3 regions of the Rhizobium sp. BG4 genome follow, and region 3 is predicted to be linked to each of the others. Evidence: riboswitches for the same ligand, from Rfam matches in the RefSeq annotation. Region 3 holds a riboswitch; each other region holds the start of a gene.
What was found. A riboswitch is a leader RNA that binds a small molecule or an ion and turns the genes downstream of it on or off. The one in region 3 is predicted to bind cobalamin.

Region 1 (10,473 bases), 140 kb from region 3:
ATAACTCTCCGGTAAGAATGTCGCGCTATCAGTGTAACCACGGCGGGGGACAAACCGCCGGTTCTCCGGATCAGGTTCTGCGTCCCGGAGAGCACGAGTTTCGCCGTGTATGGGCGATACGCCAGAGTTTTACGGCAAACCGCGCGGCTCCCGGCTGGCGCGGTTTTCGCGTTTAGGGACCTGCCGTTGACCTCGCGCGGCAACGCGTTGTAGGCGTCATCCATGACCAGAGCCATCATGCTGCAGGGAACAGGATCGGATGTCGGCAAGACGGTGCTCGTCGCCGGGCTCTGCCGGCTGGCGACCAATCGCGGTCTGACCGTTCGCCCCTTCAAGCCGCAGAACATGTCGAACAATGCTGCCGTCGCCGATGACGGCGGCGAGATCGGCCGGGCGCAGTGGCTGCAGTCGCTCGCCGCACGCACGCCGTCCTCCGTTCACATGAATCCGATCCTGCTGAAGCCGCAATCGGAGAATGGCAGCCAGATCGTCGTGCAGGGCAAGGTCTGGGGGCAGGCGAAGGGGCGCGACTACCAGCGCCTGAAACCGCAGCTGCTCGAGTATGTTCTCTCTAGCTTCGCGACGGTTTCCGAAGGCGCCGATCTCGTCATCGTCGAGGGCGCGGGATCTCCGGCGGAGATCAATCTGCGGCCGGGCGATATTGCCAATATGGGCTTTGCCACGCGGGCGGTCGTGCCGGTCGTGCTGGTCGGCGATATCGACCGCGGCGGGGTCATCGCCTCGCTGGTTGGAACGCATGCGATCCTCGATGAGCGGGATCGCGGCATGATCTCTGGCTATATCATCAACAAGTTCCGCGGTGACGTTTCGCTCTTCGATGACGGGATCTCCGCGATCGGGCGCTATACGGGCTGGCCGTGTTTCGGCGTGGTGCCGTGGCTGAAGGCGGCTGGTGGTCTTCCGGCCGAAGATTCCGTCGTTCTCGAAAAGCTAGCGCGCGGAAGATCGGCGACGCTGAAGGTCGCCGTACCCGTGCTGCCGCGGATTGCCAATTTCGATGATCTCGATCCGCTCCGCGCGGAAGAGGATGTCGAGCTTGTCTTCGTAAAGGCCGGCGACCGTCTTCCTGACGATGCCGCTCTCGTCGTTCTGCCGGGCTCGAAGTCGACGATCAGCGATCTCGCGGATTTCCGCGCAGCCGGCTGGGACCGCGATCTCGCGGCCCATATGCGGCGTGGCGGGCGGGTGATCGGCATTTGCGGCGGCTACCAGATGCTTGGGCGCAAGGTTCACGATCCACTCGGCATCGAGGGCAGTGCGGCTGAGACGGACGGGCTTAGCCTTCTCGACGTCGAGACGGTAATGGCGCCGGAAAAGGTCGTGCGCAACAGCCGCGCGGTCTCCGCCGAATATGGCACGCCGCTTTCCGGCTATCAGATCCATCTGGGCGTGACGGAAGGCGCGGATTGCGACCGCCCGTCCGCCCAAATCGACGGCTTACCTGACGGTGCGATCTCCACCGATGGCCGGGTGATGGGCACCTATCTGCACGGTCTGTTTTCGAGCGATGCCTACCGCTCGCGACTGCTAGAAAGCTTCGGTCTCGCAGGCGAACGGAAAAGCTATGCCGAAAGCGTCGACAGGGCGCTGGATGCCGTGGCGGCCGAGCTGGAGCGTCATCTCGACCGCGACTGGCTGCAGCGGCTGCTCGGCTAGATTTCGCCAGAGACCTCGCGGCGGCGGCGGTCCAGTTCTTCCGTGTAACGGCGCAGCGTATGGCTTTCGCTGAGCTGTCCGACGACCTTGCGCTCGATCAGATTGTTGAGCACGGCCAGCGCTTCGCTCTCGGTCTTGTCGAAGATCGCGGCGGCCTGCTTGGCATTCATCTGCGGCTGCAGGAAGTCGTTCTTGTAGCGGATGAAGCTCTCCAGGCCCTTGCCCTCGTCATCCGTATCGATCGGATTGGAATGGATTTCGGGAACGAGGACGAGGCCGGCATATTTCCCGGTATCATCGACGAGGATGACGCGCTGCGTCGAACCGGCCGGGAAGGTCTTTTTGAATTCCTCGACGGAGGTCGCGACATTGGCGGTCTTGACGTCGGCGCGCATCAGCTTGCCGACCGTCAGGTTGCGGATCCAGCCGACATCATGGGCGCTGCGAATGCTTTCGCCGCGCAGATGGAAGCGCCATGTGGCGAAGGAGTAGCCGAAGGTGGTGCGCACGACGAGCGAGGATGTGATGACAGCGGCGAGCACCAGGGCGGTGATCGGGAAGTCGCCGGTGATCTCGAGCGCCAGGAAGGTCATCGTCAACGGTCCGCCGATGATGGCGACGGCGAGCGAACTCATGCCGACGACGGCATAGACCTCCGGTGTCAGTGACGCATGTGCAAAGAACGGCGCCGAATAGGCGAAGAGCTTGCCGAGCAGGGCGCCCATGAACAGCGAGGCGAAGAACAGGCCGCCCCTGAAGCCGGAGCCGATCGATACGGCGGAGGCGAAGGATTTCAACAGCAGAATGCCGATCAGCGCCGGGATCGCCACCTGGTGCGACAGGTTGAGATGCAGGGCGCCATGGCCTGCCGAGAGCACTTGCGGCGAAATCATCGCCAGCAGGCCGACGACGATGCCGCCGAGCGCCGGGCGGGCATAGGTCGGCACCGAGCTCTTTCGCGCCAGTTCCTCGATGAAGGAGACGCCCTGCATGATCAGGATGCCGGCCCCCGCGCAGCAACCGCCGAGCAGGATCGCCGGAACGTAGTCGGCTGGAACGACGCTGCCGAATTGGCCGACATCGATGGTAAAGTCGCTGCCGGCAAGCAGGCGGGCGATCAGCGTCGAGAGCAGGGCGGAAACGACGACGGGAGTCAGCGACACGATCGTGTATGTGCCGATGATCAGCTCGAAAGCGTAGAAGGCGCCCGTCAGCGGCGCGTTGAAGGCGGCGGCGATGGCGCCGGCCGCGCCGCAGCCGACCAGCACGCGCAGATCGGCGCGGCGCAGCTGCAGCTTCAGGCCGAGCTTGGAGGCAAGACCGGCCGCAAGCTGCGTATAGCCGGCCTCGAGGCCGACCGAGGCGCCGAAGCCGTTGGAGATCAGGTTCTGGATCGCGACGATCACGCTATCGGTCAGCGACAGGCGGCCGCCATGCAGCGCGTTCGCCTCGATCGGGTCGACCATCGGCTTCTTGCGCGTTCTGCTGAGGATGAACAGCAGCAGGCCGAGAAGCAGGCCGCCGCAGATCGGCGCCAAGAGCAGGAGCAGCTTGTTGTCGATCTCGGACGAGCTCAGGCGGTCGACATCGCTGATGCCGAAAATCAGGCTGTGCATTTCGCGCGAGATCAGGCTCATGCCGGTCACCGCGCAACCAGCGATGATGCCGACAGCGCCGCCCGCGAAAACCATGCCCATTTCATTCTGGCGCGCTAGGGCGCGCAGCCGCGCCATATCGAATTTGAGATGGCGCCGCGCCAGGCGGCCGATGTCGGTTTTCGTGAGCATGATGACAGAACTAGGCGATGGAATGCAGGATCAAGGAAGCGCGCTTTTTGCGCCGCATGATTTCGCGAGCAATTGCCGCAAAAGCGAGGCGGTCGCAAGCGAAATATCGACTTAAGTCAATGAATTTAATAGACTATCTGTTTGGTAGACTCAGTCGGGTTAAGAGCGGGCTGTTTGGATTGCCCTGGCATCGATTGACTTCGCATGGCCGCACGCCTAACGATGCTTTCAATTACGGATGGTTCCGGGGCGGCGGTTGCCGCTCGGGATGAAAAGGGAATGTGACGGGGCGGACCCAAGCCGGGCGCCTTCATCACAGCCGACCCCGCGACTGTAGAGCGGTCAGGGTCTTCCATCCGGTGCATCGGCACCGCTGCCTGATCGCTGCATTCCGCAGCAGGGCAATGGCTGACGCGCATCGGAAAAGCCACTGGAAATGCATCGTGATCAGCCGGGGCAGGACGCCTCTAATTCTACGAATCGTCCGCCTTTTCACGAGAATGCAGCCGGGAAGGCGAGGAAGATCCGCTGGCACGATCAGGGATGGCCTTTCGGCCGTCCCTGTCGGGGCCTGAAGCCGCGAGCCAGGAGACCTGCCATCTGTGCCGGGCGAAGAGCCCTTTGGGCATTCCCGCCCGCTGCCAGCACGGAGGTTGTCATGGCTGAAACGAGAATTTTCATGTCGCTATATGCGGCGCCTCAGAGGGGTTCCCCCATTCCTGTGGCCTTAGGGCTGCGCCCACGGGATGTCACAGGAATCCAGCGTGCCCAAGTCCTTGGGCACGGGAGACTCATTTCCTTGTTGCTGCGATTCATTCACGGCGCCGACGCGCCGTGGCTGGATTCCTGTGGCAAGCACAGGAATGAGGGAAGACCGAGAGATATGTGCCCCAGCACGGTGGCCTTCGCATGAGCAGTGCGACTTTCATCCTCGGCGGCGCCCGGTCCGGCAAATCCCGCTTCGCTGAAAATCTCATCACCGACACCGGTCTCGAACGTCACTATGTGGCGACAGGGCGGGCGTGGGACGAGGAGATGCGGGCGCGGATCGAGCAGCATCGGGCCGATCGCGGGCCGTCGTGGCAGACGCATGAGGAGCCGCTGCAGCTTGCCGAGCGGCTTGCGGCAATCGACGGCGAGGGGCGGGCGATCCTGGTCGATTGCCTGACGCTCTGGGTTACCAATCTGATGATGGACGAGCGCGATGTGGCGGCGGAAAGTGCCGCGCTCGCGGCCTGGCTGCCGAAGGCGAAGGCGCGGCTCGTTCTTGTTTCCAATGAAGTCGGCCTCGGGATCGTTCCCGAAAACCGGATGGCGCGGGATTTTCGCGACCATGCCGGGCGGCTGCACCAGATGATCGCGGCCTCCGCCGCGGACGTGTATTTTATCGCGGCAGGCCTGCCGCTGAAGATGAAGGGTTGAACGAATGAACCAGCAGAAGATCCCCGCAACCGTGATCACCGGCTTCCTCGGGGCCGGCAAGACGACGATGATCCGCAACCTGCTTTCCAATACCGGCGGCAAGAAGATCGCGCTGATCATCAACGAATTCGGCGATCTCGGCGTGGACGGCGACGTGCTGAAGGGCTGCGGTGCTGAAAATTGCACCGAGGACGATATCATCGAGCTCACCAATGGCTGCATCTGCTGCACCGTCGCCGACGATTTCATTCCGACGATGACCAAGCTTCTGGAGCGCGATCAGCGCCCCGACCACATCGTCATCGAGACCTCGGGTCTGGCGCTGCCGCAGCCGCTGGTCGCCGCCTTCAACTGGCCGGACATCCGCAGCGAAGTCACCGTCGACGGCGTCATCACCGTCGTCGATAGCGCCGCAGTCGCGGCCGGCCGCTTTGCCGACGACCATGATGCCGTCGAGGCGCGCCGCGTCGAGGACGAATCCCTCGATCACGAAAGCCCGATCGAGGAGCTGTTCGAGGATCAGCTGACCTGCGCCGATCTGATCGTTCTCAACAAGACCGACCTGCTCGATGCGGCCGGCATTATCCGTGTCCGCGACGAGGTTGCGTCGCGTATTTCACGCAAACCTGCGCTGATCGAAGCGAAGAACGGCGATGTCCCGGCAAGCGTTCTGCTCGGCCTTGGCATCGGCACGGAAGAAGACATCGCCAACCGCAAGTCCCATCACGAGCTGGAGCACGAGGACGGCACGCCGCATGACCACGACGAGTTCGACAGCTTCGTCGTCGAGCTCGGCACGCTTGCCGATCCCGCCGGTTTCATCGAGAAGCTGAAGGGCGTGATCGCAGAGCATGACGTGCTGCGCCTGAAGGGCTTTGCCGATGTCTCCGGCAAGCCGATGCGCCTGCAGATCCAGGCTGTCGGCAGCCGCATCGACCAGTATTTCGACCGTGCCTGGGCACCGGGCGAAACCCGCGGCACGCGCCTCGTCGTCATCGGCTTGCACGATATGGACGAAGCTGCCGTGCGCAAGGCGATCGAGGCGCTGGTCTGATCCATGCATCTACTCCTCGCCCAGAAAGGAACGATCAGCGACGGTGACGAGGCGACCGATCTCGGCCAGTCACCCGGCGACATCCTGTTCCTTTCTGCGGCGGACACGGAGCTTGCGGCAATCGCCGCCGCTCATGGGCAGGGTGGCGGCAATCCGCTGACGCTGCGCGTCGCCAGCCTGATGAGCCTGAAACACCCGATGTCCGTCGATGCCTATGTCGAGCGGACGGCGCGGCACGCAAAGCTGATTATCGTCCGGGCGCTCGGGGGAGCGAGCTATTTTCACTATGCTCTGGAGGCACTGCATGCCTGCGCAGCCCTCAGTGGCGCGCGGATTGCGGTGCTGCCCGGAGATTCCAAGCCGGATGCCGGGCTGACGCCATTCTCCAATGTCGATCTCGATGATCTCAATGCGCTCTGGTCCTATCTGATCGAAGGCGGCGACGAGAATTCGCGGCGGTTTCTGGATTATGCGGCGGCGATGGTTGCCGGTGGAGAGAAGCCGGGTGCGGCTGCTCCGTTGATGAAGGCGGGGATATGGTGGCCGGGGCGGGGTGTTGTTGGTGTCGAGGAGTGGCGGGCGCTTTCGGATCGGCTGCTGTCCGCGATACCCCCCTCTGCCTTGCCAGGCGGCCGGGGTCGAGCCACGGGTCTCGACCTGCTCTGCGAGCCCCCCACAAGGGGGAGATCGACTCGCGGCGCGCTTCCTCCCAGACAATGCAGGTTGAAGCGAGCGGTCGAGCCCAGCCAATCTCCCCCCTTGTGGGGGAGATGTCCGGCAGGACAGAGGGGGGTAACCCACTCTCGACCGAAGCCCCCATCGCCGCCATCAGCTTCTACCGAGCCCTCGTCCAGAGCGGCGAAACCAAGCCGATCGAAGCGATGATCGAGGCGCTGGCAACCGAAGGCCTGCGGCCACTCCCGGTCTTTGCCTACAGCCTCAAGGACCCGGTTTCCACCGGCATTCTCGAAAGCGTCTTTGCTGCCGCCGCGCCCGATATCGTCGTCAACACAACAGGATTTGCGGTCTCCGCGCCAGGTGCCGACCGCCAGCCGACAATCCTCGAAGCCAGCGGCGCCGTCGTGCTGCAGGCGATCTTCTCGGCATCCTCGAAGGAGGCATGGAGCGGTTCATCGCAAGGTCTCTCGGCCCGCGATCTCGGCATGAACGTCGCGCTTCCCGAAGTCGATGGCCGGGTGCTGTCGCGCGCCGTCTCGTTCAAGGCGGCGGCGCGTTACGATGCCAGTGTCGAGGCCAATATCGTCGGCAGCGAGCCGGATGCCGGGCGGATGCGCTATACGGCGAGACTTGCCGTCCACTGGGCGAGGCTGAGGCGCAAGACGGCGGCAGAGCGGCGGGTCGCGCTTGTGATGGCCAACTATCCGAACCGCGACGGGCGGCTCGGCAACGGCGTGGGGCTCGATACGCCCGCCGGGACCGTCGAGGTGCTGAAGGCGTTGCGCGAGGCGGGTTACGGCATCGATGCGTACCCGGCGGACGGCGATGCGCTGATGCGGCATCTGATGGACGGGCCGACCAATTCCGGACGTGACGGGCGCGTGGTCCGCGAGCGGCTTTCATCGAGTCGATACAAGGCTTTCTTCGAAAGTCTTCCGAAAAAGATTCAAGATGAGGTGACGGCGCGATGGGGCGGCCCGGAGGCGGATCCCTATTTCGTCGACGGCGGCTTTGCCCTGCCGTTTTCGCGGCTGGGCAACGTGCTGGTCGGCATCCAGCCCGCGCGTGGCTACAATATCGATCCGAAGGAAAGCTACCACTCGCCGGATCTGGTGCCGCCGCATGGCTATCTCGCTTTCTACGCCTTTCTGCGCCAGGAATTCGGCGCCGATGCCGTCATTCATATGGGCAAGCACGGCAATCTCGAATGGCTGCCGGGCAAGGCGCTGGCGCTGTCGGGGGAATGTTATCCGGAAGCGATCCTCGGGCCGCTGCCGCATCTCTATCCGTTCATCGTCAACGATCCCGGCGAGGGCACGCAGGCCAAGCGGCGCACCGCTGCCGTGATCATCGACCACCTGACGCCGCCGCTGACGCGGGCCGAGAGCTATGGGCCGCTGAAGGATCTGGAGGCGCTGGTCGACGAATATTACGAGGCCTCCGGCGGCGATCCGCGCCGTATCCGGTTGCTGTCGAAACAAATCCTCGACCTCGTCGCCGATATCGGCCTCGACAGCGATGCCGGGATTGCCAAGGGTGAGGCGGAGGACGAGGCGCTGAAGAAGCTCGACGCCTATCTCTGCGACCTCAAGGAAATGCAGATCCGCGACGGGCTGCATGTGTTCGGCGTGTCGCCTGAGGGGCGGTTGCTGACGGATCTGACGGTGGCGCTGGCGCGGGTGCCACGTGGGCTGGGGGAAGGTGGCGATCGGAGTTTGCAGCGGGCGATTGCGGGGGATTTGTTCGCAAACCCCTCCCCAACCCCTCCCCACAAGGGGGAGGGGCTTAAAGCGTTGCTGCCATCTCAATCCACAGCGGCCGAACCAGTTGAGGTTGGCCGATCCGTGGAGGCGATCTCGGCGCAAAGTCCCTCCCCCTTGTGGGGAGGGGTTGGGGAGGGGTTTTCCTTCGATCCCCTCGACTGCAACATGGCCGCCCCCTGGGCCGGCTCCAGACCCTCGATCCTCGCCGAACTCCTCGACACCCCTGGCGCACCAATGGCGACACCGTCGAGCGCATTGAGCTGCTCGCCGCCAAGCTCGTCTCCGGCGAAACACAGTGCCCTTCCGCCTGGCCGCAAACCCGGCAGGTGCTCACCACCATCGAATCCCACCTGAAACCTTCGATTCTCGCCTGCGGCCATGCCGAAATCTTGGCGCTCCTCACCGGTCTCGACGGCCGTTTCGTGCCTCCCGGCCCCTCGGGCGCGCCCACACGCGGGCGTCCCGACGTGCTGCCCACAGGGCGGAATTTCTATTCGGTGGATAGCCGTGCCGTCCCGACACCGGCAGCCTACGAACTCGGCAAGAAATCCGCCGAGCTTCTGGTGCGCCGCTATGTGCAGGATCATGGCGAATGGCCCGTGTCCTTCGGGCTGACGGCCTGGGGCACGTCGAACATGCGCACGGGCGGGGACGATATCGCCCAGGCTCTAGCGCTGATCGGCGTCAAGCCGGTCTGGGATATGACCTCACGCCGGGTCACCGGCTACGAGATTATCCAGCCCGCCATGCTGCGCCGTCCGCGAGTCGATGTGACGCTGAGGATCTCCGGCTTCTTCCGCGATGCGTTTCCGGAGCAGATTGCGCTGTTCGACAAGGCTGTCCGGGCGGTCGGCGCTCTCGACGAAGACGCTGATGACAATCCGATTGCAGCGCGCATGCGCGGCGAAGCCATGCGGCTTGCGGCGTCCGGCTTGGACGAAGCTTCCGCGATGAAGCGGGCCGGTTATCGCGTCTTCGGTTCGAAACCCGGCGCTTACGGAGCCGGGCTGCAGGCGCTGATCGATGAGAAGGGTTGGGAGCGGCGCGCCGACCTGGCCGAGGCTTATCTGGTCTGGGGCAGCTATGCCTATGGCGCGGCCGAGGAAGGCCGGGCCGAGCGTGGCATTTTCGAGGAGCGGCTGCGGTCGATCCAGGCCGTGGTGCAGAATCAGGACAACCGCGAGCACGATCTGCTCGACAGCGACGATTACTACCAATTCGAAGGCGGGATGGCGGCGGCGGCCGAGCATGTCGGCGGCATCAGGCCATCGATCTATCACAACGATCATTCGCGGCCGGAAAAGCCGGTGATCCGCTCGCTCGAGGAGGAGATCGGCCGTGTCGTGCGCGGGCGTGTCGTCAATCCGAAATGGATCGATGGCGTCATGCGCCACGGCTACAAGGGCGCCTTCGAGATCGCGGCGACCGTCGATTATCTCTTTGCCTTTGCGGCCACGACCGGTGCCGTTGGCAATCATCATTTCGAGGCGGTCTATCAGGCCTTCGTCGCCGATCCCGAGGTGCGCGATTTCATGGCCGAGAAGAACCCGGCCGCCCTCGAAGAAATGAAAGAGCGGCTGATGGAGGCGATCGACAGGCGCCTCTGGACGCCGCGCAGCAATTCGGCGCGCTTCGATCTGGCGCCCCATATCCATACTGAAACAGCATAAGACTGGACATGACGATGAGCGAAGAGACTGTAGAAACCGGCGAGAAGGACGATGCCCGCCATAACGAAAAGATGGCGAAGAAGAAGGCTGCCCGTGACAAGATCATGGCCACCAAGACGGATGAGAAGGGCCTGATCATCGTTCACACCGGCAAGGGCAAGGGCAAGTCGTCCTCGGCCTTCGGGATGATCTTCCGCCACATTGCCCACGGCAAGCCGTCGGCCGTCGTGCAGTTCATCAAGGGGGCGATGTGGACCGGCGAGCGCGATCTGATCGAGAAGCATTTCTCCGACATCTGCCAGTTCCACACGATGGGCGAGGGCTTTACCTGGGAGACGCAGGACCGCGCCCGTGATGTCGCGGCCGCAACGGCTGCCTGGGAGAAGGCGAAGGAGCTGATCCGGGACGAGCGCAATTCGATG
Region 2 (10,473 bases), on a different replicon from region 3:
GGCATCGAGGGCCCCTCGCTGGTGCGCCTCCTCGACCAGCTCGAGACGCTCGGTCTGGTCGTGCGCAAGGATGACCCGGCCGATCGCCGGGCCAAGGGTCTCTACCTGACCGAAGAAGGCAGCGCGCTTGCGGCGCGAATGGAAGCCGTACTCGACGAGTTGCGCGGACGCATCATGCAGGACGTCAGCAAGGCTGACCTCGAAGCCGCCGTGCGTGTGCTTCAGGCCTTCGACAATATCGACGTGACGCAGACCGGCGCCATCGAAAAGGAAATCGAGGCAGCGTCGTGACACCTGGATGGCGTGACTGGTTGTTTTCGGGCAAGGCGTTCCTTGCGTCGATGCTGGCGCTTTTCGTGGCGCTGTCGCTCGACCTGCCGCGACCCTATTGGGCGATGGCGGCCGTCTATGTCGTGGCAAATCCACTGGCGGGCGCCACAAGCTCCAAGGGGCTCTATCGCGCGCTCGGCACGCTGCTCGGCGCGTCGGCGGCCGTGTTCTTCGTTCCCCTTTTCGTCAACGCCCCCGAACTGCTGTCGATCGTCGTCGCGCTGTGGACGGGCACGCTGCTCTTCATCTCGATGCTTGATCGCAGCGCCAGAAGCTATGTCTTCATGCTTGCCGGGTATTCGCTGCCGATGATCGCCCTGCCCTCCGTCGGCTCACCGGAGACGGTCTTCGACACTGCGCTTGCCCGTTCGGAAGAGATCATCATCGGCATCGTCTGCGCCAGCCTCGTCAGTGCCGTCGTCTTTCCGGCCAGCGTCAGCTCGCTGCTTGGCCAGCGCATCACCACCTGGCTCGACGATGCCGGAAGCTGGGCCGACGAGATCCTGCGCGGCGAAGGCGCCTCGCCGGCGACCCCACTGAAGCGGCAGAAGCTCGCCTCCGACGTCACCGGCCTCGATCTCGTCATCAGCCAGCTCGGGCATGATGCCAACGGCCGCGATATCGTGCGCCATTCGCGCGAGTTGCGTGGGCGGCTGCTGATGCTGCTGCCGCTGTTTTCCTCCCTCGCCGACCGCCTCCATGCTTTGAAATCCGCGGGACCGGAACTGCCGCCCGCATTATCCGTGCTTCTCAACGACGCCGCATCCTGGCTGCAGCAGGGCGGCGCCGGAAAGCCGGACGGAACTGGCGCCAGCCTTCGCCGCCGCATCGATGATGTTCAGCGATCCGAAAGCAGCCAGACCGGCTGGAATGCGCTCCTCTATCGCAGCGCGCTTGCCCGCCTCGGCGAGATCGTCGATCTCTGGCACGATTGCCTGACGCTCCGTGACGAGATCGCCAGCGGCCGTCATGCGGGCCCGTGGCATCCGGTTTTTCGTCATCGCCAGGTGGTTGGTCGCGTCCGGCACTATGATTTTGCGCTGATTGCCTTTGCTGCCGGTTCGGTCGTGGCGGGCATTGCCGTGGCCTGCTTCTTCTGGATCTTCACCGGCTGGCAGAATGGCGCGGGCTTCGTGACCATGGCGGCCGTCGCCTGCTCGTTCTTCGCCGCGATGGATCGTCCGGCGCCTTTCATCCGCTCCATGTTCATCTGGTCGGCGGTGAGCCTTGTCATCTCCTTCACCTACATCTTTGCCATCCTGCCAGCGGTCAATTCCTATGAGCTCCTAGTCGTGGCCTTCGCCCCGCCATTCCTGCTGCTCGGTCTTCTGATCACCCGTCCGCAGTTCAACATGCTGGCAATGCTGCTCTCGGTGAACAGCGCCTCCTTCATTGCCCTGCAGGATCGCTATACGTCCGACTTCACGACTTTCACCAATGAGGCGATCGCAGCCCTTGCCGGCATCGGCTTTGCCCTCGTCTGGACGCTGATCGCAAGGCCGTTCGGCGCTGAACTTGCCGCCTGGCGGCTGGTGCGTGCTGGATGGAAGGATCTGGCGGAAACGGCAGCCGGTGAGCGGCGCACCGATCACGAGCGGCTTTCCGGACGTATTCTCGACCGCCTCGGCCAACTCGTTCCGCGCCTTGCCGCGGTCGAAGACCGGGAGCTGAAGAAGGTCGACGGCTTTGCCGATGTCCGTCTCGGCTTCAACGTCTTGATGCTGCAGACGAAGCGGAAGGAACTGAGCGGCGCGAGCGCCGTCTCCATCGGCCGCGTGCTGACAGGCGTTTCCGATTTTTACCGCTCGAGGCTCGACGCCGGTCAGGCGATCGATCCGCCCGATATGTTACGGGCGACGATCGACGACAGCCTGGGAACGATCGCCCATGAACAGGCGGAAACCCGGGACAATATCGATGCGCTGGTTGGCCTCCGCCGCGCACTCTTCCCCGAGGCGCCGCCACCCGAACATTGGCCCGCGCCCGAAACCATCCCCACCCCTCTTCAGATTGCAGCCGAGTAAACTGTCATGCCTGCCGAATTCGATCTTTATGGCGTCTATGTGCCGCGCCTCCTCGTTCTCATGGTGCTCTCTCTTCTTCTCGTGATGATCGTCCGCCGCGGACTGAGCTGGCTCGGCGCCTATTCGCTCGTCTGGCACCGCGGCCTCTTCGATCTCTCCCTCTATGTGCTGCTCCTTGGAGCGGTCTCCTCTCTGACACGCTGGTACTTCGCATGAACACGCTGAAATCAATCTCCCGCCTGATCGTCACCCTCGCCTTCGTTGCCGCTGCCGCCTATGCCGGCCATGGCCTCTGGGTGCATTACATGGATGAACCCTGGACGCGCGACGCGCGCCTGCGCGCCGATGTCGTCGGCATCGCGCCCGATGTGTCCGGCCTCGTCAGCGACGTCGCGGTCAAGGACAACCAGTCGGTCAAGAAGGGCGACATCCTCTTCCGCGTCGATGGCGAACGTTTCAAGATTGCTCTCGCTCAGACCGAAGCGGCCCTCGAAGGCGCCAAGGCGGCCCTCGAACAGGCGCGGCGCGAGACCGAGCGCCAGGAGCGCCTCGGCGACGCTGCTTCCATGCAGCAGAAGGAACAGGCGCGCACCGCCGCCGACCAGGCCGAAGCCACTTACCTCCAGGCCGTCGCCAACCGCGATCTGGCCCAGCTCAATCTCGACCGCTCGGCCGTCAAGGCCACCGTCAACGGCACGGTCTCGAACCTCAGCCTGCGCCCGGGCGACTACGTGACGGCGGGAACGGCGAAGGTCGCGCTCGTCGATACGGATTCGCTGCGCGTCGAAGGCTATTTCGAGGAAACCAAGCTGCCGCGCATCCATGTCGGCGACAACGTCACCATCCATCTGATGGGCCATCGCCAGACGCTGGAAGGCCATGTCGACAGCATCGCCACCGGCATCGAGGATCGCGAGCGCACGTCAGGTACCGGCCTGCTTGCCAATATCAACCCGACCTTCAGCTGGGTGCGCCTGGCGCAGCGCGTTCCCGTCCGCATCAATCTCGACAAGGTGCCGGATGACATCAAGCTGATCGCCGGACTGACGGCAACGGTCGAGGTCGGCAGCCATAGCGCCGACCTTGCATCGCTGAACTGAGGCTCCTCAGAAGTCCCAGTCCTCATCTTCCGTAGCCACCGCCTTACCGATGACGTAGGACGAGCCGGAGCCGGAGAAGAAGTCGTGGTTCTCGTCGGCATTCGGCGAGAGCGCCGATAGGATCGCCGGATTGACCTTGCAGGCTTCCGGCGGAAAGAGCGCTTCATAGCCGAGGTTCATCAGCGCCTTGTTGGCGTTGTAATGCAGGAACTTCTTGACGTCTTCGGTCAGCCCGACGCTGTCATAGAGCGCCTCGGTGTATTTCGCCTCGTTGTCGTAGAGCTCCAGCAGCAGATCGAAGGCAAAGTCCTTGATTTCCTGGCGGCTTGCCTCCGGCAGGCGTTCGACGGCGCGCTGGAATTTGTAGCCGATATAGTAGCCATGCACCGCTTCGTCGCGAATGATCAACCGGATCATGTCGGCGGTGTTCGTCAGCTTGGCGCGGCTCGACCAGTACATCGGCAGATAGAAGCCGGAATAGAACAGGAAGCTTTCGAGGAATACGCTCGCGACCTTTTTCTTCAACGGATCGCCCGAAGCATATTGCTCCATGATCAGCGCCGACTTCCGCTGCAGGAATTCGTTCTCCTCCGACCAGCGATAGGCATCGTCGACATCCGGCGTCAGGCAGAGCGTCGAGAAGATCGACGAATAGGAGCGCGCATGGACCGCTTCCATGAAGGAGATGTTGGAGAGCACCGCCTCCTCATGCTGGGTCGCGGCATCGGCCATCAGCTTCACCGAGCCGACGCCGTTCTGGATCGTGTCGAGCAGCGTCAGCCCGGTGAAGACGCGGATGGTCAGCTGCTGCTCCTCGGGCTTCAGCGTCGCCCAGGAGGGGATGTCGTTCGATAGCGGCACTTTTTCCGGAAGCCAGAAGTTGCCGGTGAGGCGGTTCCAGACCTCGAGATCCTTGTCGTCCTCGATGCGGTTCCAGTTGATGGCGCGGATGCGGCTGATTGGTTTTACGGCGATGTTCATAGTGTGCCCTTTGGAAGGAATTCATCTGTAGCCCCCTCATCCGCCTGCCGGCACCTTCTCCCCGAGGGGAGAAGGGATACCGCGGCGGCGTCTCGCTCAACATCCCCCTCTCCCCCGGGGAGAGGGCTAGGGTGAGGGGGCCGCTTGCTCAGAACATTAAAGCTGAGGGATCACAGCGTGCACGACACACACCCCTCCACCTGCGTGCCCTCCAGCGCCATCTGGCGAAGGCGGATGTAGTAGATGGTCTTGATGCCCTTCTTCCAGGCGTAGATCTGCGCCTTGTTGATGTCGCGGGTCGTCGCGGTATCCCGGAAGAACAGCGTCAGCGACAGGCCCTGGTCGACGTGCTGGGTAGCCGCCGCATAGGTGTCGATGATCTTCTCCGGCCCGATCTCGTAGGCATCCTGGTAGTAGTCGAGATTGTCGTTGGTCATGAAGGCGGCCGGGTAATAGACGCGGCCGATCTTGCCTTCCTTGCGGATCTCGATCTTCGAGACGATCGGGTGGATCGAGGAGGTCGAGTGGTTGATGTAAGAGATCGACCCCGTCGGCGGCACGGCCTGCAGGTTCTGGTTATAGAGACCACCAGACATGACCGCTTCCTTCAGCGCCAGCCAGTCTTCCTGCGTGGGGATTTCGATACCGGCATTTGTGAACAGGTCGGCAACCGTCTGTGTAGCCGGTTTCCATTCCTGCTCGGTGTATTTGTCGAAATATTCGCCGGACGCATATTTCGAATTCTCGAAACCCTTGAAGCTCTGGCCACGCTCGACCGCCAGCCGGTTCGACGCACGAATGGCGTGATAGGTCACCGTGTAGAAATACATGTTGGTGAAATCGACGCCCGCTTCGGAGCCGTAGTGGATCCGCTCGCGGGCGAGATAGCCATGCAGGTTCATCTGTCCGAGACCGATGGCGTGGCTTTCGTCATTGCCCTTCTCGATCGACGGGACCGAGGAGATATGGCTCATGTCGGAAACCGCCGTCAGCGCCCGGATCGACGTCTCGATCGTCTTGCCGAAATCGGCCGAATCCATCGCTGCCGCGATATTCAGAGAGCCGAGATTGCAGGAGATGTCCTTGCCCATATGCTTGTAGGACAGGTCGTCGTTATATTCGCTGGCCTCGCTGACCTGCAGGATCTCCGAGCAGAGATTGCTCATGGTGATGCGCCCGGCGATCGGGTTCGCCTTGTTCACCGTGTCCTCGAACATGATGTAGGGATAGCCGCTCTCGAACTGGATTTCGGCGATCACCTGGAAGAAGTCGCGTGCCTTGATCTTCTTCTTGCGGATGCGGCTGTCGGCCACCATCTCGCGATACTTTTCGCTGACCGAGATCTCGGTGAAGGGCACGCCGTAGACGCGTTCCACGTCATAGGGCGAGAACAGGTACATGTCCTCGTTGTTCTTGGCGAGCTCGAAGGTGATGTCGGGGATGACGACGCCGAGCGACAGCGTCTTGATGCGGATCTTCTCGTCGGCATTTTCGCGCTTGGTATCGAGGAAGCGCATGATATCGGGGTGATGCGCATTCAGATAGACCGCACCGGCCCCCTGCCGCGCGCCGAGCTGGTTGGCGTACGAGAATGCGTCTTCCAGGAGCTTCATCACCGGAATGATGCCCGACGACTGGTTCTCGATATGCTTGATCGGCGCACCGGCCTCGCGGATGTTGGTCAGCGACAGCGCCACGCCGCCGCCGCGCTTGGAAAGCTGCAGCGCCGAATTGATCGAGCGGCCGATCGATTCCATATTGTCCTCGACCCGCATCAGGAAGCAGGAGACGAGCTCGCCGCGCTGCTTCTTGCCGGCATTGAGGAAGGTCGGCGTCGCCGGCTGGAAGCGCCCGGAAATGATCTCGTCGACCATATCGCGGGCGAGCGCCTCGTTGCCGCGCGCCAGCGCCAGCGCCACCATGCAGATACGGTCTTCGTAGCGCTCCAGATAGCGCTTCCCGTCGAAGGTCTTCAGCGTGTAGCTGGTGTAGTATTTGAAGGCGCCGAGGAAGGTCGGAAACCGGAATTTCTTGGCATAGGCGTGATCGAAGAGATCGCGGACGAAATTGAACGAATACTGGTCAAGCACCTCCTGCTCGTAATAGCCCTCGGTCACCAGATAATCGAGCTTCTCCCGGAGGTTATGGAAGAAGACGGTGTTCTGGTTGACGTGCTGCAGGAAATATTGCTTGGCCGCCTGCCGGTCCTTGTCCAGCTGGATCTTCCCCTCGCCGTCATAGAGGTTCAGCATCGCGTTCAGCGCGTGATAATCCAACGCGGCATCAGCGGCCTGCGCCTTCAAGGGGCGCTCGAGAACTGCCGTGTCCAAAATCGTTCCAATCCGTGTTTGACATTGGCGACGTCGTCGGCCGTGCCGAGAAGCTCGAACCTGTAGAGGTACGGCACCTGGCATTTGCGCGAGATGATGTCGCCGGCGAGCCCGTAGGTCTCGCCGAAGTTGCTGTTGCCCGCAGCGATCACGCCGCGAAGGTTCGAACGGTTTGCCGCATCGTTCAAGAAACGGATCACCTGTTTGGGAACGGCCCCCTTGCCGCCCTCGCCGCTATAGGTCGGGACGACAAGCACATAGGGCGACCCTGCCTGCAGGGTCTCGCCGGTAATGGGGATGCGCTGCGCGGGAAGGCCGAGCTTCTCGACGAAACGATGGGTGTTCTCCGACCGGCTGGAAAAATAGACGATCTCGCCCATCGCGGCAGCCGATCAGGCGAGCGCGCTGATCATGTCAGGGCGGAAGCCCGCCCAATGCTGCTCGCCGGCGATGACGACGGGCACCTGGCGGTAGCCAAGACCCTGTACCAGCTCGTAGGCAGCGCTATCGGTGGAAACGTCGATGATCGTGTAGTCGATGCCCTGGCGGTCGAGGGCGCGGGTGGTCGCGGTGCATTGGACGCAGGCGGGCTTGCTGTAGACGGTGATGCTCATTGTGAAAACCTCGTGACTGGAAGGCATGGGATATCGCTCGGACATCCGCCGATGTCCGCGCTTGGGAAGATCGAAATGGAAGGCAGCCGTTGCCGATTGCCGGGCGTCAGCAGCCCGTCATTCGCGCCGGTATGATCTGAAACTCAAAGACATAAGACTTCACCCCGAAGTGGCTCATGCAGGACACACCGGAGGAAGCGAAGAGCCGCATCATGCGCTCACCTCATCGCTCGCCAGCCGGACACCCCGCCCGTGGACGTTTTTCGCTCAAGGCAGGTCTCCTGGCTTGCGGATCATCACATTCATCCCGGCCTTCCCGGGTCTTCATGACCCAGTGACCCGAAATGGGACAGATGCTCGCCGCTTACAGTTGCGGGGGCAGCTCCGGCATTGTCCCGCCTTGCAGCGGGTCTCACCGAATTCCCGTCTTAGCCCACGATCCCTACGAATCGCGAGAACCTCGAACACTAGATATAGTACGCGAGTCAAAATCAGCGTCAATAATTTGTTTGCCAACAGCACTGAGGAAAGTGGGGAAATCCGGCGAACATGGTGAATGGGGAGTAAACGCAGCCTTTGTATCAAGGCCGCCCACTCCCCTCCCGCGATCAATCCGCAGCCGAAAATCGATATGCGGTGCCCTGCCGCTCGGCATAGCCGACACCGGGATAGGCCCAGTGGTAGCCGAGCAGCTTGAGCTTCTCGCCGGCGGCGCGGTCGAGCACCATCTTGCGGTTTGCGAGCGCGATCTCCGGCTCGGTGTCGAAGCCGAAGTGCCAGTCCGGGTGCTCGAAGAAGACGACATTGCTGGTTGCCGCATCGCCGGTGATCAGCAGATTGTCGCGGCCGCGAAGCTCGAGCGAGATATGGCCGGGCGTATGCCCGCGCGTGCTGACCGCCTGCATGCCGGAGACGATCTCGTCGCCGGGCTTTACCAGCGTCAGGCGATCCCTGACGGCGTTCAGATCACGCTGGGCGCCACGGGCAAAGCCGTGAAGCGCTTCGGGCATGTGGATCTCGAAATCCTTGTCCGTCCAGAAGGCCCATTCCGCTTCGCTGACATAGTAGTCGGCATTCGGATAGAGCAGCGTTCCGTCGGAATTGACCGTGGCGCCGGAGTGATCGGGATGAACATGGGTGAAGATCACCTTGGTGATCGCTTCAGGGTCGATGCCGGCGGCCTTCAGATTTCCTACGAGGCGGCCCGCGGTATCCTGAAAGCGCGTGCCCGATCCGTTGTCGACGAGGATCAAATCCTTGCCGGACCGGATCAGCGGAATGTTGACCTGGAAAGGAGCGGCCGTCGCATCGCCGCCGATACGGCCGAGGATGGCGGGGCGATCCTCCGCCGGCGTATCCGGCAGAATGATCTGGTCCGGCAGCATGATGAAACCATCGCTGAAGACGGTTATGTCGAATGCACCATGTTCGAAGCTGTAGGGCTTGGTTTCGGTCATGCGGGTCATCTGAACATCCTCCGGTTTCGGTGTAAGGCAGGGCGGCGCCGGGATCGATGGCGCCGCCCGCGACAGGGGTTACGAACGGGCGAATTCGAGAAGATCAGCGTTCAGCTGATCCTTGTGGGTATCCGTCAGGCCATGCGGCGCACCGGGATAAACCTTGAGGATCGCGTGCGGGATGAGCGTCTTGGAAGTACGCCCGGCGGCATCGATCGGCACGATCTGGTCGTCGTCTCCATGCACGATCAGCGTCGGCACGTCGAACTTCTTCAGATCCTCGGTAAAATCGGTCTGCGAGAAGGCGACGACGCTGTCGTAGGTGTTCTTGTGGCCGCCCATCATGCCCTGCATCCAGAAGCTGTCGATCATGCCCTGCGAAGCCTTGGCACCCGGACGGTTGAAGCCGAAGAACGGGCCGCCGGCGATATCCTTGTAGAGCTGCGAACGATCCTTGAGGCTCGCTGCCTGGATGCCGTCGAAAACTTCCTTCGGCAGGCCGCCCGGGTTCTTGTCTGTTTTGACCATCAGCGGCGGCACGGCGGAGATGAGGCCGGCCTTGGCGACGCGGCCTGTGCCATGGCGCCCGATATAGCGGCTGATCTCGCCGCCGCCGGTCGAAAAGCCGATCAGGATGATCTCCTTGAGATCGAGCTGCCCGATGAGATCGGAGAGGTCATCGGCATAGTGGTCCATGTCGTTGCCGTCCCACGGCTGGCTGGACCGGCCGTGACCGCGGCGGTCATGGGTGATGACGCGGAAGCCGTTATTGGCGAGATGGAAGGCCTGCGCTTCCCAGCTGTCGGCCGAAAGCGGCCAGCCGTGGCTGAGGATGACCGTCTGGCCCTTGCCCCAGTCCTTGTAATAGATCTCGACGCCGTCGCGGGTGATGATCCTGCTGCCCATGGTCCGTGTTCCTTCGTTGCTCTGGTTGGCCTTCGTTTCGGCCTTGGCTGGGGTTGCGATGGTGGAAAGTGCGGTTGCCGTCGCTGCTGCGCCGAATGCGCCGGCCAGCATGTTTCTGCGGGAAATCATTGCGGTTGCTGCGGTTGCCTGTGCCATTGTCCTGTCCTCCGGTTGGTCTCTCAGATCTCGTCGCGTCCTGTCCGGTGCGCTGGTTGATTTGATAGACCCGCGGGCCTAGGCTCTCGACGGGCGAAGCTGACAACGATGGGGGCGGAATTGACAAAAGCGGCTTTGGACGCGCCGGTGGATATCGGCATCGTCATTTATCCGGGTGCCCTGATGTCGGCGATCTATGGTCTGACCGACATGTTCCAGGTGGCCGGCATGCAGGCGGCCGAGCACAGCGAGACCGCGCCGCAGGTGCGCGTCAGCCACTGGCACCTGCAGGAGGATGGTTCCGTCCGCAAGATGTTCGAAAGCCAGCCCGGCACCGGCGAGAAGCTGATGGCGCTGATCTTGCCGCCAACGCTGAACGACCTGCCGGTCGGCCGCCGCATGGGCGGCCTTCCCGGCTGGATCCGCGCCCGCCACGCCGAGGGTACGACGATTTGCTCGGTCTGCGGCGGCGCCTATCTGCTCGCAGAAACCGGGCTCGCCTCCGGCCGCACGATCACCACCCACTGGTCGCATCAGGAGCTAATCGCCAGTCGCTACGGCGATGTCGGCGTCAA
Region 3 (10,473 bases):
GCTGCTGCAGCGTCAGCATGCCGTAGTCAATACCCATGCCGAGGGAGTAGACGATCAGGGGCGCGCAGATGGCAGCGCTGATGGCGATGTTGCCGCGGGTGTCGCGGCAAAAGCGCAGGGCATTGAACGGCATTCAGATGCCTCCCATCCGGATGGTCGCGAAGCGCCGGATCATGTGTTCGGGGAGAGGAAAAGTGTAAAGATTCCAGATCGGTAGGTTGTTTGCATCATATTCCGTCGTCACCGTGAACTGGTTGACGTTGCTGGGATCGGTGGTGACGGTGATGTGGATCTTGTCTTTCTGGAGCAGGGGATGATTGAGCGTTGACGAGGTGATGAAATTATCGACCAGCGTTTCGCGCTCCTTCGCCGATAGGCCGGCGACAGCGGTGCGGGCTGCGTCTGCGGTGATCTGCTGAACGGAATGGGCGGCGGTCAAATAGATGGCGTAGGCGATGAGCGTCAGGATGACGAGGAGGAAGATGGGCGCGACAATCGCAAATTCGATGGCGGCGGCGCCTCTTTCATTCGACCGGAAACGGTTGAACACGATCATGTTGGACCTCATGTCAGCTCGGTTGAGCTTCGTCTTATATAAGGCCGCATCTCTTAATTTTAGATTAGCTAATGAACGTGATGCGTGTGTTTTGGCTTTGCGAGCCTGCCCCATTTCGGGAAATGTGCGGCCGGCGGTCAGTTTTCATCTGCAACTTTTGCTGGTTTGTGCGCGACGCTGTCCCGGCGTGGGGCGGGCGCAAGTCATCAATAATGCTGACCTTTTCCATCAAGAGATTGGATTTGACCGGGCGCGCGACTGCAGCCAATTTCCCCTGCAGATGACGGCGGAGGATCGGACGATGGAGAGGGAATATACGGGAGGCTGCGCCTGCGGTGCCGTCCGGTTTCGGAGCAGGAACAAGCCCGGGCCGGTGGTCGCCTGCCATTGCTCGCAGTGCCGGCGCCAGACTGGCCTCTACTTCACCTCAGCCGATGTGCCGCTCGACGGGCTGGTGATCGATGGCCGCGAAACCCTGCACTGGTACCAGTCGAGCGAGGCGGCAGAGCGCGGCTTCTGCCGCAATTGCGGCTCCGCGCTGTTCTGGCAGCGGATCGGCTCCGATGCCGTGTCGATCCTCGCCGGTGCCTTCGACAAGCCGAGCGATCTTGCCATCGGTTATCACATCTATTGCGCCGACAAGGGTGATTTCTACGAGATCAACGACGGCCTGCCGCAATATCCGGGCGCTTGCTAGATTTTCTTGGCTTCCAGGGCGGCGCTGAGGCGGGCGACATCCTCGCGAAGCGCCGTCAGTTCGGTCAGCACCCGCATATCGATCTTCTGGTGCAGCGACAGGACCTCAAGCTCCGACTTCAGATTGACCTCATAGTCCTTGGCGGCCTCGAAGCGGTCGCGTTCGGCCTGGCGGTTCTGCGACATCATGATGATCGGCGCCTGGATGGCGGCCAGCATCGAGAGGATCAGGTTGAGGAAGACAAAGGGGTAGGGGTCGAAGGCACCGGTGGCGAGGATGATGGTGTTGACGACCGTCCAGATGGCCAGGAAGGCGAGGAAAGCGATGATGAAGGACCAGGAGCCGCCGACGCGTGCAATGCCGTCGGCAACCCGCTGGCCGAAGGAGGATTCCGCCGAGAGTGCAGCGTTGACGTCGGTCGAGATGATCCTGCGCTCGTGAGCCTTCGCGAGGACGCGCTTCTCGATATCGCCGAGTTCGTCGGCGCTCTTGCCGAAATGCGTGTGGATGAAATTGGGAAGATTATACATGCCTGGCTCCGAAGCGTTATCGCGTCGGAGCCAGTATTCCCGCCGACCGGCGGAATGCAATGCAAATTAAAGTCTTAGGCTCAGTAGCTGGCTTCGTTGACCATCACGTGCTGCGGGAAGAAGCGGTCGAGCGTCTGCGCCTTGCCGAACATCACGTCATGCTGGAGATAGCGGTAGTCGCGCACCAGCGGGTCGAGCTTCTTGGGGTCGAGAACCCAATCCGGCGTGACTTCGTTCTTGCGGGTCGCCAGCTGGTAGCGGTCGATGATGTCGTACTTCTTCTGAACGCGGCCGAGGAAGCCCGTGTAGTAGGGATGCTCGAAGCCGGCGAATTTCAGCAGGTTATAGGAGATCAGCGACGGGCTGATCGTCCCGACATCCTGCTTCACGCCCTTCTTGCTCGACCAGATGACCAGCGGCGTCTCGTGCTGTTGCTTCATGACGTCGAGCGGCGCCTTGCGGGTGGCCACCTGGTCCGGCATGTAGCCGGCGCTCATGTAGACATTCCCGAGCGGCGGCAGGTGGTCGCCCCAGAGCACGATGATCGTCTCGCGGTCGCGGTGCGAAGCCCAGTCCATCAGCATTTTCAGGCTGTCGTCAGCTTCCTTGACGCCCTGCGTATAGGTGGCGAGCGTGGCGCGGTCGGCTTCCGGGATGTTGCCCTGGATCTCGATCGAGTTGTGCGCGTAGCGATTGGCCTCGTAGGGGCCATGTCCCTGCAGGGTGACAGCGAAGAAGAAGAAGGGTTTGTCGAGGCCGTCGCCCTCGCGCATGATCTCCTTCATCAGCGAGTCATCGGAGGCGAAGATGCCGCGCTTTTCCATCGGCGGAAGGGTTTCCTCGGTGCGGAATTCCTCGAAGCCGAAATCCTTGTAGACCTCGTTGCGGTTCCAGAACCAGCCGCTGAAGGGATGCAGCGCGCGCGCCGCATAGCCTTCGCCGCGGAAGAAGGTGGCGAGCGAGGGAATGTCGCGGCGGATATACTGCTGATAGGGAATGCTGCCATAGGGCAGGAAAGCATTCGAGAAGCCGGTCAGCGCCTCGAACTCGACATTCGCTGTCATGCCGCCGAATTCCGGCGAGAAGACATAGCCGGATTGCGCCGCACGGATCGTCGGCATCGGGTCGGCGCTGAAATTCAGGTTCTTCAGCCGCGTCGGATCCCAGAAGGATTCGCTCATTAGCATGATGACATCAGGCTTTTCGCGCGGGCCGGCGAGATATCCGTAGTTGCGGGCAGGGATCGCATCCAGCGCTTCGGTATTCAGCCCGGCCGGAGCCGCGACATCGGCCATCGGCACGTTGAAGATGAAGGCCAGGATGAAACCGTTGCTGCGGTAGTTTTCCTTCTGGTCCCACATCATCGGCACGACCTGCAGGCGGTCGCGGATATAGGAATATTGCGAATAATCCATCAGCGAGCCGAAGGCGGCGATAACGGGCAGGCCGAGGCAGAGGCGGCGCAGACGCGCCTGGCCCGAGAGCTTCGGGAAGGTGCGCCAGGCATAGCGCCAGCCGAAGACGATGCCGGCACCGAGAAGCGCGATACCGATGACGAGGGCGACCGCGGTGAAGGGCCGGTCACGGACCATCACCGGCAGAAGTTCCATGATCTGGCGGGCAAACAGGATATCCGACGGATAGAACGGGTCGGAGAGATAGTGCTGCTTCTGGTTCGAGACGAAAGCCGGGATCAACACCAGCGGCACGACGATCAGTGCGGATTGATGGCGGCGGCCGAAAGCGGCGTCCAACGTCAGCATCAGGATGGTCAGCATCGCCACCGTGGTCATGCCGGGGCGGGCCGTCGAGGTCAGGAAATCGCCGACATCGGCAAGCGTGCTGCGGGCGATCCATTCGACGGCGATGACGCTGAGCAGCGCGATCGACAAGGTCAGCGCGACGCTGAGGACACCGCGGGCAGCCGGAGAGCGGACATTGGAGCCGAGACCAGTGGAAAGCAGCACCATTCTTCTGGCCTGCGCGGACTTCATGACCGATGCGATCAAGGCGGACTCCAATGTCATTCCCGCCGATTTCGCGGCGTCATAAAAACTTCATCGAACTGTCACATGCCCGCCATGAACGCTAGATGAACCATTAATGTTTCCTTGCTTTTCCCTGGGATTTGAATTTTCCGCGTATCAGACACTGCCGCTTTTCATGGCGGAGCACGTTGCGGGGCGAGGACGCGCGCGCTAAATAAATGACATGACACAGGAAAACGCTCCCTTGAACACGCTCCGTATCGCCGTCGCGCAGCTGAACCCCACCGTAGGCGATGTTGCAGGAAATCTTGCGAAAGCCCGCGAGGCACGCGCCGATGCGGCACGCCAGGGCGCGGACCTTCTGCTTTTGACGGAGCTCTTCATTTCGGGCTATCCGCCAGAAGACCTGGTGCTGAAGCCGGCCTTCCTGAAAGCCTGCCAGAAGGCGGTCGACGATCTTGCTGCCGATACGGCCGATGGCGGCCCGGGCGTCATCGTCGGCTTCCCCCGCCAGGGCGAAACCGGGCGGCACAATTCGGTTGCGGTCATCGATGGCGGCAAGATCCTGGTGCTACGCGACAAGATCGACTTGCCGAATTACGGCGAGTTCGACGAGAAGCGCGTCTTCGACGAAGGCTCGATGCCGGGGCCGGTGAATTTCCGTGGCGTCAGGATCGGCGTGCCGATCTGCGAGGAGATCTGGAACGATCTCGGCGTCTGCGAGACACTGGCCGAAAGCGGCGCTGAAATCCTGCTGGTGCCGAACGGCTCGCCCTATTATCGCGGCAAGGTGGACGTGCGCCACCAGGTGGCGCTGCGCCAGGTCATCGAGACCGGCCTGCCGCTGATCTTCGCAAACCAGCTCGGCGGCCAGGACGAACTGGTCTTCGATGGCGCCAGCTTCGCCTTTAACGGCGACAAGTCGCTAGCCTTCCAGATGAGCCAGTTCGAGCCGGCGCTTGCGGTCACGACCTGGAAGCGCGGCGAGAACGGCTGGCGCTGCAGCGAAGGGCCGATGTCGCATGTTCCGGAGAAGGAAGAGGCCGACTACCGCGCCTGCCTGCTCGGCTTCCGCGACTACGTCAACAAGAACGGCTTCAAGAATGTGGTGCTCGGCCTTTCGGGCGGTATCGACTCGGCGATCTGCGCGGCGATTGCCGTCGATGCGCTCGGCGAGGAGCGGGTGCGCACCGTCATGCTGCCCTACCGCTACACATCGGAGGATTCGCTGAAGGACGCCGCCGATTGCGCCAGGGCGCTCGGCTGCCGCTACGATATCGTGCCCATCGAGGAGCCGGTGAAGGGCTTCACTTCGGCGCTGTCGGACCTCTTCGAAGGCACAGATAGCGGCATCACCGAAGAGAACCTGCAGAGCCGCGCCCGCGGCGTCATCCTGATGGCGATCTCCAACAAGTTCGGCTCGATGGTGGTCACGACAGGCAACAAGTCGGAAATGTCTGTCGGTTACGCCACGCTCTACGGCGACATGAACGGTGGCTTCAATCCGATCAAGGACCTCTACAAGATGCAGGTCTATGCAATCTCGCGCTGGCGCAACGCACATGTGCCGCCGGATGCGCTGGGTCCATCGGGCGTCGTCATCCCGCAGAATATCATCGACAAGGCACCCTCCGCCGAGCTTCGCCCGGACCAGAAGGACCAGGATTCGCTGCCGCCTTATCCAGTGCTCGACGACATCCTCGAATGCCTCGTCGAGAAGGAAATGGGCGTCGACGAGATCGTGGCGCGCGGTCATGACGTCGCTACCGTCCACCGCGTCGAGCATCTGCTCTACCTCGCCGAATACAAGCGCCGCCAGTCGGCGCCGGGCGTGAAGATCACCAAGAAGAATTTCGGCCGTGATCGCCGCTACCCGATTACCAACCGGTTTAGGGATCGCAGTTAGCGATCGTTAACCCGATCAACCGAAAGCTGCTGACTTCCGCATTCTCCCGCGTTTCTATCGTCAGAAACGCGGGAGGTCGTGATCGTGCGTGATACGAAAGTCGCCGTCTTCATCGATACCGAAAACCTGCCGGCGCGCTCGGCGGGTGAGATCATCGACATAGCCTCGGGCTACGGGCGCCTGATCGAGCGGCGCGCCTATGGCGACTTCACGCGGGAGGCTGCGCAGCCGTGGGTCGCGGCCGCCGGAAAGCATGCGCTCAGTCTACAGACGGCGGTCAGCTCCCAGTCGGGCAAGAACGGCGCGGATATCCTGCTTGCCGTCGATGCGATGGAATATCTAGGAGCTTCGGCAATCGATCTTTTCTGCATCGCCAGCAGTGATCGTGACATCGGCCATCTGGCGACGCGTATCCGAATGCGCGGCAAGCAGGCGATTGGGCTTGGTGCGCCGAATGCTTCCAGGCTGCTGCGCGAGTCGTTCGACGATTTTTTCGAGCTGCGTCTGCTAGAGGCGCCGGCGAACCTTCCGGCTCTGGCCAAGGTCGTGGCGCTGCAGCCATCGCCCAGCATCCGGCCCTATATCGCGCAGGCGCTGCAGACTGCCAAGCTGAGGGAGGAAGGCTGGCTCGATATCGCCGAGCTCGGCACCCTGCTGCGGCAGGTCTATCCCGACTTCAAGGCGCAGCATTTCGGCGCTCCGAACCTCAGTTCGCTTTTGAAGCGATGCGACTTTATCGAGACACAGATGCATGGCACAAACCGCATGCAAATCAGAATGAAGCGGAACGGCGGATAGCCGGACCGCCGTACAATGCGGGAGGCATGCATGCGCAGTTCGGTCGAGATCTACAATATCCGCACTGGCCAGAGCCGGGTGGTTTTCCAGACGGAGCAGCTGATCGAGGCACCGAACTTTTCGCCTGACGGGCGCTATCTGCTGCTGAACGGCGACGGGTTGCTCTACCGCTTGTCACCGGATGGTGAGGGCGGGCTGAAGCAGGTCGACACCGGCTTTGCCGCCGCCTGCAACAACGATCACGGCATTTCGCCCGATGGAAAGCGGTATGTGATTTCCGATAAGACGGAATACGGCAAATCCTGCATCTATACGCTTCCAGCGGAAGGCGGGGCGCCGAAGCAGGTGACCACCAATCTTCCGTCCTACTGGCACGGCTGGTCGCCCGACGGCAAGGAATTGGCCTATTGCGGTATCCGCGACGATATCTTCGACATCTACACGATAGCGGTCGATGGCGGCGCGGAGCGGCGGTTGACGCATGGCGAGGGGCGCAATGACGGGCCGGACTATTCCTTCGACGGGCAGTGGATCTATTTCAATTCCAGCCGCACCGGGCTGATGCAGATCTGGCGCATCCATCCTGACGGTACCGGGCTGGAGCAGGTGACCCACGACAATTACGGCAACTGGTTTGCGCATCCGGCACCTGCTAACGACAAGGTGCTGATCCTCTCCTACGATCCAGATGTCTTCGATCACCCGCGCGACCTGCATGTCAGGCTGCGGCTGATGGACATGGATGGCGGCAACCTGACGACGCTGTTCGAACTGTTCGGCGGGCAGGGCACGATCAATGTTCCCTGCTGGTCACCGGATGGTGATGAGTTTGCCTATGTGCGCTATTTCCCGGCCTCTTGATAGGCTGCTGAAAAGCGGGCATGACGGTCGTGTCAGGTGCCCGCCATGGCGGGAGAATCGGGAATCCGGTGGAAGACCGGAACGTGCCCAACGCTGTAAGGCTGACGCCTGCCGCATCATGCCACTGGGTGATCCCGGGAAGGCTGCGGCGGGCGGATGACGCCAAGTCAGAAGACCGGCCTGGCATCATAGACTGATCCCGCGCGGACGGCGGGTCGGTTGCGTTGTTGGGGATTTGACGATGCGACCCTTGAGCGGGGATGCGCTGCAGCGCGCATCCGCTTTTTCCGGTGACGAGCGCGATGCCGTCTACCGGGCGATCAAGACCAGGCGCGATGTGCGCGACCAGTTTTTGCCGGATCCGGTACCCGAGGATGTGCTGATGCGGCTGCTTTCGGCCGCGCATCACGCGCCGTCGGTCGGCTTCATGCAGCCGTGGAATTTCATCGTCGTCGACGATGCCGCTGTGAGGCGGCGGGTGTGGGAGGCGTTCGATCGGGCCAACCATGAGGCGGCCGGGATGTTCGATGGCGAGCGGCAGGCGACCTACCGGTCGCTGAAGCTCGAAGGCATCCTCAAGGCGCCGCTCGGCCTCTGCATCACCTGCGATCCGACGCGCAGCGGCGAGGTGGTGCTGGGGCGTACGCATAATCCGCGGATGGACAGCTATTCGACCGTTTGCGCAGTGCAGAACCTGTGGCTCGCAGCGCGGGCCGAAGGCGTCGGCGTCGGCTGGGTCAGCATCTTCCATGAGAACGAACTCAAGGAGATCCTCGGCGTGCCCGCGCATATCGAGATCGTTGCCTGGCTCTGCGTCGGCTATGTCGACGAGCTCTACCGGGAGCCGGAACTCGCCGTCAAAGGCTGGCGGCAGCGGCTGCCGCTCGAGGAGCTGGTCTTCCGCGATGGCTGGGGCCGCCGCTAGGACCGGTCGACGTTCAGTCTATGCCGGTTAGTTCTGCTGTTGCTGCTGCGGCTGTGGGCCTGATGTTGCCGGGTTCTTCAGATCGATGCTGCCTTGGTCGCCTGCGAGGAATTGCGGGCCGACCTGGCGGACCTTGCTATTTTGCGGCTCATAGGGCCGGTCGGGGACCTGCACCTGTGGCGCGGCGGGCGCAGGAGCCGCCGTTGCCGGCGGTTTGGTGGTGATCGTCGTGATCGAGCCCTTCGGCGGCGGCGCGCTGGCGGTCTGGTTTTTGCGCATCTGCTCGTAATAGGCAGTCAGATTGCAAGTGCAGGACGACTTTTCGCCGGGAGCGCGGTTCTTGTAGGCGAAGGCGTTCGGCATGGCGCCGTAGCGGGCGCCCGTTGCGGCCGAGACCATGTTGGCGGCGTCGGTGTTCGAAACGTCCTGATAGAAAAGCTCGGTCTCGATGCCGGGGCACATTTTCGAGCAGGTCGAGGCATCGCGGCTGAAATCGATCGAGGTGGCGTTGGTGCTGATCGGGAAGAAGCCGCCGTCGCAGGTGCGCACGCACATGGTGCTGACATGCGACATCATCTCGCCGCGCGGCACGCCATATTGCGTGTTGCCTTCCTCGCCATTGCCGAGCGGGATGAAGGTATCGCCGCGCATCGCCTGTTCTTCAGTGCTTGGCGCCGGTTCATAGGCGCGCTCGTCCGGTTGATAGCCCGGATCGTCGTTGCAGCCGTTGTCGTCGAGGGCGGCCATCAGCTGGCGGCGTTCGTTGATATCGCTGCCGCCGGATTCGCGCAGCTGGTTGCGGCGGTCCTGGAGGTAGTGGATGTTGTCGATCATCCGCGCTTCGGATTCCTGCAGGTCGCTGCAGTAGCCGGCATTCTCGCCGCCGATGACGACCATGCTGTCGACGGTGCAGCCGTTGCTGCGCAGGTCGTTGCGCAGCTTGCGAAGCTCAAGGTTCTGCTCGGCTATGGCGCTTGCATATTGGCGGATTTCCGGGCCGTTGCCGATCACCTGCGGCAGGTCGGCAAGACGGCCGCGCAGATCCTCGCAGATCGCACTCGTTTGGGCCGCCGCGGGCGCGGCAGCCGCAAGGAAAAGGGCAAGGGTCAGGCTTCGGCGTTTCACGGTATCATCCCGCAGCATAGTCAAACCGGAAGCGGCAGGGCATTTGCCGCATCCATCCTGTCTAGCTGCCTTCCGTTAACAAGCTAACGAAGGAATTCTAACGCATTTTTCCGATCGACCGCAAATTCACGCCGGCTGCTGTGCCTCGACGACGGCCAGAGCCGCCATGTTGACGACGCCGCGCGAGGTGACCGAAGGCGCCAGGATATGAGCCGGGAGCGCCGTGCCGAGCAGGATCGGGCCGACATGTAGGCCGTCGGTCATCGACTTGACGACGCCGAGTGTGATGTTGGCCGCATCGAGGTTCGGGAAGACCAGAAGATTGGCTTCGCCGTGCAATGTCGTGGATGGCATGACGCGCTTGCGGATCTCATCGGCAATCGCGCTTTCGCCATGCATTTCGCCATCGACTTCGAGATCAGGCGCTGCATCGCGGATCAGCTGCAGGGCGCCGCGCATCTTCGTGGCGCTCTCGCTTTCGCGCGAGCCGAAGTTGGAATGCGAGACGAGGGCGGCGCGCGGCGTGATGCCGAAGCGCTTGATTTCCTCGGCGGCAAGAACCGCCGATTCCGCCACTTCTTCGGCGCTCGGATTGAACGTCACGTAGGTGTCGGTGAAGAACGTCGCGCCGCGCTGCGAGATCAGCAGGCTGAGCGCCGAGAAATCACGGACATCCTTGCGCTTGCCGATGATCTGGCGAACGTCGCGCAGATGCTTCTCGTAGCGTCCCTCAAGACCGCAGATCAGCGCATCGGCCTCGCCGCGGCGAAGCGCCAGCGCACCGATGACGGTGGTGTTGGTACGCACGATGGTGCGCGCCGCTTCCGGAATGACGCCGCGGCGGCCGACCAGCGACAGATAGAGATCGACATATTCGCGGAAGCGCGGATCGTCTTCCGGGTTGATGACGGCGAAATCGGCGAGCGGACGGATACGCAGACCGTAGCGCTGCAGACGGGTCTCGATGACCTGCGGACGGCCGATCAGGATCGGTTCGGCAATGCCTTCTTCGATCAGCACCTGGGCGGCGCGCAGCACGCGCTCGTCTTCACCTTCCGAGAAGATGACCCGCTTTTTCTCGGCAGCC

Region 1: linked by a shared signal. The riboswitch ahead of cobU (bifunctional adenosylcobinamide kinase/adenosylcobinamide-phosphate guanylyltransferase) and the one ahead of bluB (5,6-dimethylbenzimidazole synthase) in region 3 are both predicted to bind cobalamin.
Region 2: linked by a shared signal. The riboswitch ahead of nrdH (glutaredoxin-like protein NrdH) and the one ahead of bluB (5,6-dimethylbenzimidazole synthase) in region 3 are both predicted to bind cobalamin.

What each region holds. Positions count from the first base shown of each region.
Region 1 is NZ_CP044125.1:3,607,908-3,618,380, forward strand. Features, by position in the region: gene F2982_RS18080 (cobyric acid synthase) at 223-1,677, shown strand; gene F2982_RS18085 (chloride channel protein) at 1,674-3,464, opposite strand; cobalamin riboswitch at 3,687-4,080, shown strand; gene cobU (bifunctional adenosylcobinamide kinase/adenosylcobinamide-phosphate guanylyltransferase) at 4,374-4,886, shown strand; gene cobW (cobalamin biosynthesis protein CobW) at 4,891-5,940, shown strand; partial or broken gene cobN (cobaltochelatase subunit CobN) at 5,944-10,051, shown strand; gene cobO (cob(I)yrinic acid a,c-diamide adenosyltransferase) at 10,066-10,473, shown strand, end outside.
Region 2 is NZ_CP044126.1:1,326,754-1,337,226, reverse strand. Features, by position in the region: gene F2982_RS26290 (MarR family transcriptional regulator) at 1-291, shown strand, start outside; gene F2982_RS26285 (FUSC family protein) at 342-2,354, shown strand; gene F2982_RS26280 (DUF1656 domain-containing protein) at 2,361-2,570, shown strand; gene F2982_RS26275 (HlyD family secretion protein) at 2,567-3,454, shown strand; gene nrdF (class 1b ribonucleoside-diphosphate reductase subunit beta) at 3,461-4,435, opposite strand; gene nrdE (class 1b ribonucleoside-diphosphate reductase subunit alpha) at 4,606-6,765, opposite strand; gene nrdI (class Ib ribonucleoside-diphosphate reductase assembly flavoprotein NrdI) at 6,735-7,145, opposite strand; gene nrdH (glutaredoxin-like protein NrdH) at 7,158-7,379, opposite strand; cobalamin riboswitch at 7,633-7,857, opposite strand; gene F2982_RS26250 (MBL fold metallo-hydrolase) at 7,988-8,845, opposite strand; gene F2982_RS26245 (alpha/beta hydrolase) at 8,915-9,898, opposite strand; gene F2982_RS26240 (helix-turn-helix domain-containing protein) at 10,019-10,473, shown strand, end outside.
Region 3 is NZ_CP044125.1:3,744,829-3,755,301, forward strand. Features, by position in the region: gene F2982_RS18735 (pilus assembly protein TadG-related protein) at 1-133, opposite strand, end outside; gene F2982_RS18740 (TadE/TadG family type IV pilus assembly protein) at 134-556, opposite strand; gene F2982_RS18745 (GFA family protein) at 858-1,253, shown strand; gene F2982_RS18750 (DUF1003 domain-containing protein) at 1,250-1,783, opposite strand; gene F2982_RS18755 (LTA synthase family protein) at 1,864-3,792, opposite strand; gene F2982_RS18760 (NAD+ synthase) at 3,995-5,677, shown strand; gene F2982_RS18765 (NYN domain-containing protein) at 5,762-6,475, shown strand; gene F2982_RS18770 (PD40 domain-containing protein) at 6,506-7,336, shown strand; cobalamin riboswitch at 7,354-7,535, shown strand; gene bluB (5,6-dimethylbenzimidazole synthase) at 7,578-8,261, shown strand; gene F2982_RS18780 (DUF2865 domain-containing protein) at 8,289-9,386, opposite strand; gene F2982_RS18785 (NADP-dependent malic enzyme) at 9,513-10,473, opposite strand, start outside.